DNA from 4 places in the Halomonas sp. 5021 genome. Region 4 is predicted to be linked to each of the others. Evidence: predicted binding sites of a transcription regulator. Region 4 holds the regulator's gene; each other region holds the start of a gene.

What was found. Region 4 encodes sigma-54, which starts transcription at its own class of promoters, with help from an activator protein. Its sites were predicted from a motif close to TGGCACNNNNNTTGCTNT; they were not measured.
Region 1: R3F64_RS10475 (HAD-IIB family hydrolase) is a predicted target of sigma-54. The motif match lies at 1,543-1,560, and genes of this name have one in related genera.
Region 2: speB (agmatinase) is a predicted target of sigma-54. The motif match lies at 1,635-1,652, and genes of this name have one in related genera.
Region 3: urtA (urea ABC transporter substrate-binding protein) is a predicted target of sigma-54. The motif match lies at 797-814, and genes of this name have one in related genera.

Annotation. Positions count from the first base shown of each region.
Region 1 is NZ_JAXOVU010000005.1:120,972-124,058, reverse strand. Features, by position in the region: gene R3F64_RS10480 (glycosyl transferase) at 1-557, opposite strand, end outside; gene R3F64_RS10475 (HAD-IIB family hydrolase) at 554-1,462, opposite strand; gene R3F64_RS10470 (OmpA family protein) at 1,886-2,875, opposite strand; gene R3F64_RS10465 (hypothetical protein) at 3,049-3,087, shown strand, end outside.
Region 2 is NZ_JAXOVU010000002.1:652,750-655,836, reverse strand. Features, by position in the region: gene R3F64_RS06690 (YjiH family protein) at 1-496, opposite strand, end outside; gene speB (agmatinase) at 629-1,579, opposite strand; gene R3F64_RS06680 (sigma-54 interaction domain-containing protein) at 1,784-3,087, shown strand, end outside.
Region 3 is NZ_JAXOVU010000002.1:378,176-381,262, forward strand. Features, by position in the region: gene R3F64_RS05455 (tripartite tricarboxylate transporter permease) at 1-579, shown strand, start outside; gene urtA (urea ABC transporter substrate-binding protein) at 909-2,249, shown strand; gene urtB (urea ABC transporter permease subunit UrtB) at 2,406-3,087, shown strand, end outside.
Region 4 is NZ_JAXOVU010000001.1:136,238-139,324, forward strand. Features, by position in the region: gene rapZ (RNase adapter RapZ) at 1-10, opposite strand, end outside; gene R3F64_RS00615 (PTS sugar transporter subunit IIA) at 87-560, opposite strand; gene hpf (ribosome hibernation-promoting factor, HPF/YfiA family) at 565-873, opposite strand; gene R3F64_RS00625 (RNA polymerase factor sigma-54) at 960-2,381, opposite strand; gene lptB (LPS export ABC transporter ATP-binding protein) at 2,486-3,087, opposite strand, start outside.

The sequences.
Region 1 (3,087 bases), on a different contig from region 4:
CCCTCGGCAATGCGCGGGTAGTAGCCCTTGCAGAAACTGTAGTTAAAACGGGGATGGGCAACCGGGTACATCAATCGCGCCAGCAGCCCCCGGTCGTAGGTCAGAATATCGCAGTCGTGCAGCCCCACCACCGATGACCGCCCAGACGCCAATACATAACCCGCGCAATACCAGACGTTGCGCCCTTTACCAGGTTCAAGTGCGCCCAGCCCGTGCTGTTCAAGCTCGGTGTCCAGGGCACGCAGGCGGGGCCCGTCGTTCCATAGGATACGTGTGTGCTGAGGCAGGCGTGAAAAGAACTCCCGTGCATATAAAAACTGCTCGCGATCGGCCCGGTCCAGGCCAATCACGATCTCGCCGAGATAGGACACCTTGACCAGTTCATCGACAATGGCCGAAAGTGCCGGACCCTCAAGCTCTGAAAACAATGATGGCAGGATCAACCCCATCGGGCGCCGCCGGGCAAACTGGCTGAGTTCTTCTTCCAGCGCCTCAACCGGGCGACGCGTCAGATTGTGAAAGTCAGTAATCACGCCGTTCTGGTGGAAATCACTCATGCGTTTGCCTCCTTTGCATCACGCGGATTGGTCGGCGTAAACGCGTTACCCCACCAGTGAGACATGCCTTCTACCCAGCCCTCGGGGCCAGTGGCTTGTGTGCGGTAAAGATGGGGGTTAGTAGGGTCAACCGTCAGCTCATGGTGGCCACGGATCACGACCGCCTGATCGACGACGTTTAACATCGACACGTCGTTGGGGCCATCGCCCAGGCCGATGGACAGCGGCTCACGACCGCGCAGCGCCCGGAATCGTCCAACCAGCCAGGTGACCGCACTGCCCTTGTCGGATGCACGACCCATAACATGATAAAAGCGGCCACCCTGGGTAAGTTGCAGGCCGTCACCTTCCAGGGCGCGGCGAAACCTCTCCAGCGACGCGTCATCGTCGTGCCACAGCAAGGGCTCGCTACCCTCGCGCTGGCGGGCAAGTTGTGCCTGGATAGCGTCGAGTCCGGTCAGCCCCGTCAAGTCGTCAAGGGTAAGCTCACTCATCGGGGTAAACCGCACATCGAGCCGTTTGCGCCAGACCTTCAAACGGGCCCGAATAAAACCAATATCAACGCTTGGATGCTTGATGACCATCCCGTCGCGGCCGTTGCCCGGCCGATCCAGCCGCGCGTGGCACCAACCAGGCGGAAGGCCGATGACAGCACCATTTTCAGCCACAAACGGGGTCATCGTCAGCCCAAGCGTTTCACGCAGAGGAAGCAGTTCAGCACGCGTTTTACTGGTCACGGGGATCACCGGTACCTTCGCCTGCTTTAATCGGGCGAGCCAAGTCCTCGCCGGGGAGGCGTCATAGCTATGGTGGTCAAGCAGCGAACCGTCGAGGTCGGTGACCACAAGGCGCGACAGCTCCACTTGGTCATCGGGGGGCGCCGAAGCGCTGGCGTGTTCAAGCATGGCGCAGCCTCTCTACTGCTAAGCGGTGGACGCGCTCAATCACCACTTGTTGGAGATGGCGATGACAGCGTGTTTATTGCCTAGCACAATACGTGCCAACACTTTTAACGCTTTGATATCCATAAGGTGGAGAGGGGGAATACCCAGAGTCGAGAACGGTTGCCCCCGAGGCAGACATTGCAGCGCGCTTTTTTGGTGCACTCAGAGAGGGCATGCACAGACACCAGCGCCAGGATGGTGCCGCCCAGCATTACATTTGATAACAAAAAAACCAATACAAAGCTTGGCAAGACTTAATAAATAGCTATACTCAAATTGTACCCACTGGCAACCCTGTACACCCCACCCCCTCTGCCAGTGGGCTGCAGTGAGCCAAGCCCTTTATGCCCGCCTTCCCCGGCGGGCTTTTTTTCTGCAAGGGTTTTATTCTACGTGGATGACAACTTCGACTCGGCGGTTACGCGCCCGCCCTTCTGCCGTGTCATTATCTGCCAGGGATTGAGTAGCCGCCAGCCCAACGGCACGTAAGCGATCCGATGCAACGCCCGCCTCTTCCAAGGCCTCCACAATCGCGATCGCCCGGGCACTGGATAGCGCCCAGTTGGATGAATATTCAGGGGTGTCAATCGTTCGACTATCCGTATGGCCCTCAACCCATACTTCACCGTCATAACGCTGGATGGTGTCAAGCAACGTGCTGATCAGTTCGCTTCCACCATCGGTTAACCCGGCTTCTGCTGAGGGAAACAGCAGCTTGTCCTGCACTCGCAAACTGATACCTTCTTCTACCCGTGAGACTTCGACACCTTCTAAATCAGGTAGATAAGGGGAGCTCTCCATCTGCTCTCTCAGGGCCAATGCAGCGTCAATGGCATTATCGCTGAGCGTCTCGACATTACTTGGGGGATTATCCGTGAGGACCACCATATAATCAGCCAGCGGAAATTGAAGCGCTGACTGTTCAACCGGCACCAAGGGCATCGGCAAACGGCGTTCAGGCAACGCGGCTGGTGATTCTGCTACCGGGTCAGGCATGGCGAGCAGCGGGGGGACACCCCGCGTGGTTCGTCTGGGCCGCCCAGCCACCCCCTGAGCCGCCGTGATCGTGCTGGTCAGCAACTCGCCACCCAGCCAGTTGGTCGAATATCTTCGCTCATCACGCATATTGGCAAGGGCTTCTGGCAGCGGTACTTCAAGCGGCGGAGGCGAATCAAAAAGCGGTTCAGGTGGTGGTTCTGTGGCCATCCACGCCGGGCTTGTGGCACCGGCTGCCGCAATAATGATCACAAACAGCGCCACCAGCAGCGTCATGATATCGATGTAGCTCACCATCCAGATGCTACCGCTGTCATCTTCACGGTACGGGGACATGAGCGAGTCGTGGCGAGGTCCACTGCGGTGATCTTCAAGCATCCGTGTGATTACTCATTCAAGTTTTTGGCCCCCTGGCCGACTATTAATGCGTGGCGTTGTCATTAGCGCTGCCTAGTCTATCAAAAAGCCGTTTCGTAGCGAGAAGGAACCACCCGGTGCGCACCCGTAAAATTGATATACCCTCGTCAGCGCTACGCCCACTCGTCATCGGCATGGCCTGTCTGACGCTAAGTGGCTGCTTCTATGCCAAT
Region 2 (3,087 bases), on a different contig from region 4:
CCATGAAGCCGAACTCGACCAGAAACGGCAGCAGCAGCGCAGCAAAGAAGAAGAAGGTCAGTAGCACCGGCGCCAGATCGTTAAGCATCACGCCACCGGTAAACGATGCGGTGACGAATTCGGGGCCTACCTGAAAAAACGTCATCAAGGCAAACAGCGCGCCCAGGATGCGCATACCCAGCCATACAGGCCCGACGTGAAACATTTCGTTCAGCACGCCCGATTTCGCCCAGGAAGGGTTCACCAGTTTGGCGTACAGCGTGGCGACGACCGAGAAGCACAATACCACCGTGGCGATAGCAGGCAGCGCCGCTCCCAGCAGGTTTTGCAACCCATCGGCCATCAGGCCCATGCCGATGTTAATGGTGTCGCCTACCTGAAAGGGCACCAAGAACAACAGCACCCCAATCAGGGAGGGAATTAAGAATTTAATGAGATGGCGCCGCTGGATCGGTTCATCGGCGCTTGGCTCGTCTAACTGCACATGCGAGGACATGGGTTCACCTGTATTGAAGGTTTATTGGAGGTGAGCTGGCGATTTCTGAAGCGGCGGACAACACCGCTTCTTAACTTGCATCGTTATCGTCTACGCCTTGTTAAGTCGGCGCTTTTTATCGCAATTATCGAATTAACTGCCGGTCTTCACGCCCGGCAGTACGCAGAGCATTTCATACAGCAGCGTGGCCCCCATTAATGCCGTGTTGCCGCTTGTGTCATAGGGGGGAGAGACTTCCACCAGATCACCGCCGACAATGTTCAAGCCTGACGCGCCCCGGACGATCTCGAGCCCCTGGGAAGACGTCAGGCCGCCCATTTCCACCGTGCCGGTGCCAGGGGCAACCGACGGATCCAGGGAGTCGATATCAAAGCTGATGTATACCGGGATATCGCCCATCTGTTCGCGCACTTCCTTCATCAACGGCGCCAGCGAGCGGTACCAGCACTCTTCGGCGGGCACAACGCGGAAGCCCTGCTCACGACACCAGTCGAAATCTTCCGCGGCGTATCCCGTCCCCCGCAGGCCTATCTGCACGACCTTGTTGGCGGCCAGCAGCCCCTCTTCCTGGGCACGGCGAAACGGCGTGCCATGGGCAATCGGCTCGCCAAACATGTGCTCATTCACATCGGCGTGGGCATCGACGTGGATCAGCCCCACCGGGCCATGTTTCTTGGCAATGGAGCGCAGTATCGGCAGTGTCAGCGTGTGTTCGCCGCCAAGGGTCAGCGGAATGCAGTCATGCTTGAGCACCTCGTCGTAAAACGCGGTAATGATGTCGACGCTTTTCGGCAGGTGAAAGGTATTGATGGGTACGTCGCCGATGTCTGCCACCTGCAGGCTTTCAAAGGGGGCCGCGCGGGTCGCCATGTTGTAGGGGCGCAGCATGCGCGACTCATCGCGGATCTGGCGCGGCCCAAGGCGTGTGCCCGGGCGGTTTGACGTGCCAATATCCATGGGAATGCCGATAAAGGCGGCGTCCAACCCCTGAGCCGTCTCCTGCGTAGGCAGGCGCATCATGGTCGCGGGGCCGGCAAAGCGTGGCATGCTGTTGCCGCCCATCGGCTGATTAAAGTCCGACATACTCATCTCCAGCTTGTTATTGATTGAGCCATATCCGGCCTGACTACTGTTGAATACTGCAGGTACCGTGCCAACTTCCATTTCGCGCACAGACCGCCATTGAGCGTCGTTAAAAAGCTCTTGTGATGCAAAAATGCATTGAAAATAGGGCCGCTTGATTCAAGAATGCATTATCGATTCAGAAACGCATCAAAGGAGCCCCTGGTGAGCGACATCGATAGCTGCGTCCTGCAAACCATCGTGGAAACAGCCAACGACCATTTCTTCATCGTTGGTGGCGACGGCCGCGTGCTGGATATCAGCCCAGGCGCCGAAGCGGTTTACGGGTTATCACGGGAGGAACTGCTTGCCAGCAGCGTTCAACAGCTACAGGCCGCTGGGGTACTGAAGCCGTCGATTACGCTGGAAGTGATGCGCACGCGCCAACCTGCGCAGCTTATGCAGGTCACCGGGACAGGCCGACGCGTCATTGCTGAAGCCTACCCCGTCTTTGTGGAGGGTAAACTTGAGCGCGTCATCAGCCGCTCCCGGGATCTTACCGACCTGCAACTGCTGCAAGATGAATACGCCCTGCTGCAAAAACGCTTCAGCGAACACTTGAAGCGCAGCCATGCCGCCCCCGATGCCGAAGAACAGGCGCTGGATGACGCCCTGGATGACCTCCAGGTCAGAAGCAACGTCATGCGGGAAATTGCCCTGCTGCTCAAGCGCGTGGCGCCCTCGGATGCCAATGTGCTGATGCTGGGGGAGTCCGGCGTGGGGAAAACCGCCTTCGCCAGACAATTGCACCGCTGGAGCCAGCGCTGTGACGGCCCCTTTATCGACGTCAACTGCTCGGCCATCCCCGAGAACCTCTTCGAGTCGGAGATGTTCGGCTACCAGCCAGGCGCTTTCAGCGGCGCCGCGCGGCAGGGCAAAGCGGGCCTATTGGAGCAGGCCGAAGGCGGCACGCTGTTTCTGGATGAGATCGGCGAGCTGCCGCTACTGATGCAGACCAAACTGCTCAAGGTGATCCAGGATGGCAGCCTGACCCGCTTGGGCGATACCCGCCCAAGGCGGGTGAATTTCCGTTTGGTCGTCGCCACCAACCAGGACCTGGCCAAGCAGGTCGAAGCCGGGCACTTTCGGCTGGACCTTTACTACCGTCTTAATGTCATCCCCGTCACCCTGCCCCCGCTGCGAGACCGCCGCGAGGATATACCCGACTTGGTAGAGGCCTGTCTGAACCGGCTGAACCAGCGCTATGGGCGGCAGAAAATCCTGGGCAATCAGGTATGGTCGACTCTGATGGGCAGTGAATGGCCCGGCAACGTCCGCGAGCTGGAGAACTGGCTGGAAAGAGCCTGGCTTTCAAGCCCCACCGATCAAATCGAAACGCCGACCGTTCATCCCCAAGCGGAACACCCCGCCACGAATCTGGCAAACGCACCAACTTCCTCCAAGACGTCACCCATCGAGCCCCATGAAACCCTCAAACAGTATCTCGCGCGGCTGGAGCGGGAAACCTT
Region 3 (3,087 bases), on a different contig from region 4:
GTGCCCATGCTGACATTGGGTGTGCCGGGTAGCGGCACGACGGCGGTGCTGCTGGCGCTGCTGATTTCGCTGAACATCACGCCGGGCCCGCTGATGTTTACCCAGAATGCCGACATTGTCTGGGGCGTGATTGCCGCTCTCCTGGTGGGTAACTTCCTGCTGCTGATCCTGAACATTCCGATGGTGGGGATCTTCGTCAAGCTGCTGTCGGTACCGCCCATGTACCTGCTGCCGATCGTTACCATGATTGCCTTTGTCGGCATCTACTCGATCAGCAATACCGTCTTCGATCTCTACTTCATGGTGATCTTTGGCGTTGCCGGTTATCTGCTGCGTAAGCTTGAGATTCCCCTGGTGCCGATCATTCTCGGCCTGTTACTGGGGCCGGAGATGGAAAAGAACCTGCGCCATGCCATGGATATATCCGACGGTGACTGGACCATACTATGGAACAGCGGCCTGGCCATTGGCCTTTGGGTATTTGCCGGTCTGGGCTTGATCCTGCCCTATATTATTGGGCCTATCCTGCGCCGCCGGATGCGCAATCCCATCGAAGAGGGAACGTCTGGCAGCGATTAATCCTGGAACGGATTCATCAACCCTGAAAAACGGGGCGTCGACGAGAGTCGGCGCCCCGTTTTTGCACGGTCACAGTGCATTGAGCGTTACTGGTGCATGATCAGCGTGCGCTCGCCGACAGCTGTTGCGCTATCTTGGTGCTTTTAGTCGTAATCTGGTTTTTTAGACTTATCTTAAGTTGCTGATTGTGCGTCCATAAGTTGCTTATGTGCCAATCTGGCGCAGCCCTTGCAAATTGTTTGTTGCTAGTGGACGTATACCAAGCTTTGTTGCTTGGCATACGACGCCAATAAACGAGCCCCCAGCATAAGGGGTGCAAGGAGATTCAAGTGACCACTTTCCTACGCAAGACACACCCGAAGACGTCTAGAGTGTTCTCGACTGCCCTGCTGACCGCTGCTGTGATGGGGGCCAGTACCCAGGCCGTCGCACAAGACGACGACCCGATCAAAGTCGGGATCCTGCACTCGCTGTCCGGCACCATGGCCATCAGCGAAACCGTCCTTAAAGACACCGTCGAGATGCTGGTTGAGCAGCAGAATGAAGCCGGCGGCCTGCTCGGCCGTGAAATTGAACCCGTGGTGGTCGACCCTGCTTCCGACTGGCCGCTGTTTGCCGAGCGCGCCCGGGAGCTGCTTGAGCAGGAAGAAGTGGACGTCATTTTTGGTAACTGGACCTCCGTATCGCGTAAATCGGTACTGCCCGTGGTGGAAGAGTTGAACGGGCTACTCTTCTATCCGGTGCAATATGAAGGTGAAGAGTCGTCCGAAAACGTCTTCTACACCGGCGCGGCACCCAACCAGCAGGCGATTCCGGCCGTTAACTACCTGCATGATCAGGTCGGCGTGGAGCGCTGGGTCCTGGCGGGTACCGACTACGTCTATCCGCGCACCACTAACCGTATCCTGGAAGCCTACCTGAAAGAAGAATTTGGCGTGGCCGACGAAGATATCATGGTCAACTACACGCCCTTTGGTCACTCCGATTGGCAGAATATCGTGTCGGAAATTGGCCGCTTCGGCAGCGAAGGCAAGAAAACCGCCGTGGTATCCACCGTTAACGGTGATGCCAATGTGCCGTTCTACCGTGAGCTGGGCAACCAGGGTATCGACGCGGCCGATATTCCCGTCGTCGCCTTCTCGGTGGGCGAGCAGGAACTCACCGGGATCGATACTGGGCCGCTGGTGGGCCACCTGGCAGCCTGGAACTACTTCATGAGCGTGGATGCCGACGCCAACTACGACTTCATCGACGCCTGGCTTGAGCATACCGGCGAAGACGACGCCGTGACCAACGACCCGATGGAAGCCCACTACATCGGCTTCAACATGTGGGTAGAGGCTGTTCAGAAAGCCGGTACCACCGATGTGGACGCGGTTAAAGATGCCATCATCGGCGTGACCGTGCCCAACCTGTCGGGTGGTTCGGCCGCGATGATGCCCAACCACCACATCACCAAGCCGGTCATGATCGGGGAAATTCAGGACAACGGCCAGTTCGCCGTGGTTTGGGAAACGCCGTCTACCGTGGCAGGCGATGCCTGGTCGGACTACTTACCCGGTTCGCGTGATCTGATCAGCGACTGGCGCAAGCCAATGGAATGCGGCAACTACAACGTGGCGGAAAACCGCTGCATGGGTAGCGATGCTGAAGAAGCGCAGACCGAGTAAGCCTATGTCAGGGGCGGTGTAAGCCGCCCCGTTGTTGGATCCGTTTTCCCCTTATTCATCTACCCAGGCGATGCCTTGCTTATGGCACCGCCTGGGGCACGCCACTCGAAGGACTCACTCATGAGGATCCCTTGCTATTCGTGGACAGCACGTACCATGTCAAGGATCGTCACCTGTTTGCTCATCAGCCTGCTGGCCTGGTTTCCCATGGCGGTTCAGGCACAGGAGGACGATGGTCAAGCGCTCCTTGAAGCGCTGGATACGCGCTCATTCGACGACAAAGCCATGGCCATCAACGCCATTATCGAAAGCGAGCAAGAGCGCGCCGACGTCTGGTTGCAGGCGCTGCTGGATAGCGACTTACAGCGACTGAAAGACGACGGCCGCTTTGTGATCGCGCTACAAACCGCGGGGCTTGACGTCACCGTTGAAGATGCCCTGACCGGGGAGGCCCTGGGCGAGGTCAGCCGCCGCGACCTGGATCGGTTAACCATCAACAACGCGCTACGCACCCAGCTGCGTTCGGCGATTTCGCTGGTCGAGCTGTATAACGGCGATCAAGACGCCCGTTTGGACGCGGCGAAACGGCTGATTGGCGAGGTAGAGGAAGAACAGGTCGAGCCGCTCACCAACCGGCTGGAAAACGAACCGTCGGCAGCGGTACGCGATCGGTTGAATCAAGCGCTGGCGGTCTATCGCCTCAACCAGGGCGATATCGAGGCCGTCGAGGTGCTATCGGGTAGCTTGAACAGTAACGTCCGGGTGGCGTTGGGTCGTGCTACCCAATCGGATGACCCGCAGATGGTCGACGCCGCCACCGCCGCCCTGGCCGATATCG
Region 4 (3,087 bases):
CGAGTTGCATGAAGGCTCTCTTGCTTGCGGTCAAGCGACTTGGATAAACGCCCCTTGGTCAGGACGGTTCATTACGTGCCGACCTATTAAAGGCTGGCCGCCTGGTCGCGTATCTTGGCGGAGATGAGGTCCAGCAATTCACGTTGACTACCCGACTTACGTAGCTGCTGGCGCGTGTCGGCATCATTCATGATGGAAGCAACTTGTCCCAGCAGTGCGAGGTGGGTGTCGTCGGCTTCTTCAGGCACGAGAAGAACAAACACCAAGTCAACCGGGTCGCCATCAATGGCGTCAAAGTCGACCGCTTCATTGAGTTTGAGAAAGCCGGCGATAGGTGAATCACAGTGCGGGCTTCGAGCATGGGGAATCGCCACGCCGTTGCCAATCCCCGTACTGCCGAGGCGTTCACGACCAATCAAACGGCTGAACACTTCCTGGCTGTCGAGGCTGGGAATGTTTTGTGCGATAAAGGTGCTGAAAAACTCCAGCACCCGTTTTTTGCTGCCCCCGGGCACATCGTAGAGAACGCGTTCCGGGGGGAGGATTGTGGCCAACGTCATTGAATTAACGCACACCTGCGCCCTGGGCGCGGGCTTGTGCTTTTTCCTTATGCTTAACGAGCTGTCGATCAATCTTGTCCGCCAGGGCGTCGATGGCGGCGTACATGTCATTATCGAGGGCCTCAGCATGCAAGTCAGCCCCAGCAGCGTGGAGTGTGCAGGCGGCCTGTTGGCGCTCTTTTTCGACCGAGAGCGTTACCTGCACGGTGGTGATGTTGTCGTAATGGCGCTCAACGCGTTCCAGCTTTTCGTTGACATAGTCACGCAAGGCGTCAGTCAGATCTACATGATGACCGGTGATATTGACTTGCATTGACGTACTCCTTATCCGTCGGACTGTCCTTCGATTGTAACCCTTTTTGGCGTTAAGCAAAGCCCTTGTGTTGAGTTTCCGTTTGCTTAACGTAAGCGACGCCGTTCGCTGGACGAAGGGATGCCCATGCCTTCGCGGTATTTGGCAACCGTGCGACGTGCCACGTGGATGCCGGCTTCCTCCAGCAGGGTGACCAGACGGCTATCTGACAAAGGTTTGCCGGGGGGTTCTTCCTGAATCAGTTTTTTGAGACGAGCGCGAATGGCCGTGCTGGAGTGGCTGTCGCCGTCCTGGCCACTGATCTGGCTGGAAAAGAAGTATTTAAGCTCGAAAATGCCCCGCGGTGTATGGATGAACTTCTGGGTGGTGACGCGAGAGATGGTCGACTCATGCATCTCTACCGCATCGGCAATATCGGCCAGTATAAGCGGTTTCATGGCCTCTTCGCCGTGTTCGAGAAAGCCGATCTGGCGAGTGATGATTTCGCGGCCGACGCGTAACAGGGTGTCGTTGCGGCTGGAGAGGCTTTTGATCAGCCAGCGGGCTTCCTGCAAGTGATCCTTGAGGAACTGGTTATCATGACTCTTGTCGGCGCGCTTGATCAGGCTAGCGTAGTCGGGTTGAATCCTGAGCTTGGGTAAGGCCTCTGGGTTGAGTTCGAGGTGCCAGCCTTCGTTATCGTGGCGAACCACCAGGTCGGGAATCACGTAGCTATCGTCAGTGGCGCTGTAAACGCTGCCGGGGCGCGGGTCCAGGCTTCTGATCAGTTGGATGACGTCATCGAGTTGCGCATCGTCCAGGCCGAGTCTTCGCTTGAGGAGGCGCTGATCATTTTTACCCAGCGCTTCAAGGAACTGGCGAACCAGACGCCGCGCAGGAATCAGCAGCGGTGTATCACCGGGTAGTGCGGCGAGCTGAAGCATCAGGCATTCGCGAAGATCGCGGGCGAAGATGCCGGTGGGCTCGAACTGTTGCAGTCGCAGTAGAATGGTCTCAACCTCGCGCTGGCTGAGGCCTTCCACGCCCTGGTCTCGCAGTCCTTCGCGGATATCGGCAAGGGGCTGGGTGAGATAACCGTTAGCATCCAGTGCGTCAATCAGGCTCTCGGCCACCAACTGTTCACGTTGGCTCAAATCGGTCATGGCGAGTTGCCAGAGGAGGTGGCCATGCAGCGTTTGCCCGGTGGCCTGGCGCTCGAAGTCAGGTCCCTCGCTACTTGTGCTGCCACTGCCCATCGTATCCTGATAGGTATCTGACCAGTCGCTATCGACGGATAGCTCCTTGGGAATGCTATCTGCCCACTCGCTTGCTTCCGGCTCGCTGTCAGCTTGCTCGCTTTCGCTGAACTCATCTTCCTGCTCGAGCATGGGGTTGGCGTCAAGCGCTTGCTGGATTTCCTGGCGTAAATCGAGCGTTGATAGCTGTAGCAGGGCAATTGCCTGCTGCAGCTGGGGTGTCATGGTGAGCTGAGTGCCGATCCGCAGTTGAAGAGAAGCTTTCATGACCATCTGAGAACCACTCGTTTATCGGAAAGCATCCACCCTAGTGCGAGTTGTGTTTGGGTGCAAGTGCAATAAGTATGCCATCGGCAATAAATATGCCATTGCTGGCTTTAGAGACGGAAATCAGCACCTAGGTAAACGTCACGCACCTCCTGGTTGTCAAGAATAGCGGCCGGCGAACCGCTGGCGATAATATGCCCGTCGCCGACGATATACGCCACATCGCAAATATCCAGCGTTTCACGCACGTTATGATCGGTAATCAATACGCCAATACCTCGCTCCTTCAAGGCGCGGATGATCGACTTGATATCGCCCACGGAGATGGGGTCTACACCTGCGAAAGGCTCATCAAGCAGGATGAACGCAGGCTCTGTCGCGAGGGACCGGGCGATCTCGACGCGGCGCCGTTCGCCTCCGGAAAGGCTCATGCCCATATTGTCGCGGATGTGGGTAATGTGGAACTCTTCCAGGAGTGTTTCCAGGCGTGCTTCGCGTCCGGCTCGATCCAGGTCGTGACGGGTTTGTAAAATGGCCATGATGTTGTCGGCGACGGAGAGTTTGCGAAAGATCGACGCCTCCTGGGGCAAATAGCCAATGCCTGCCTTGGCGCGCTCGTGCATGGGTGCTCGGGAAAGGTCCAGGCTATCAATCCCGACGCTGCCTGCATCTGCCTTGACCAGGCCGACAATCATGTAGAATGAAGTGGTTT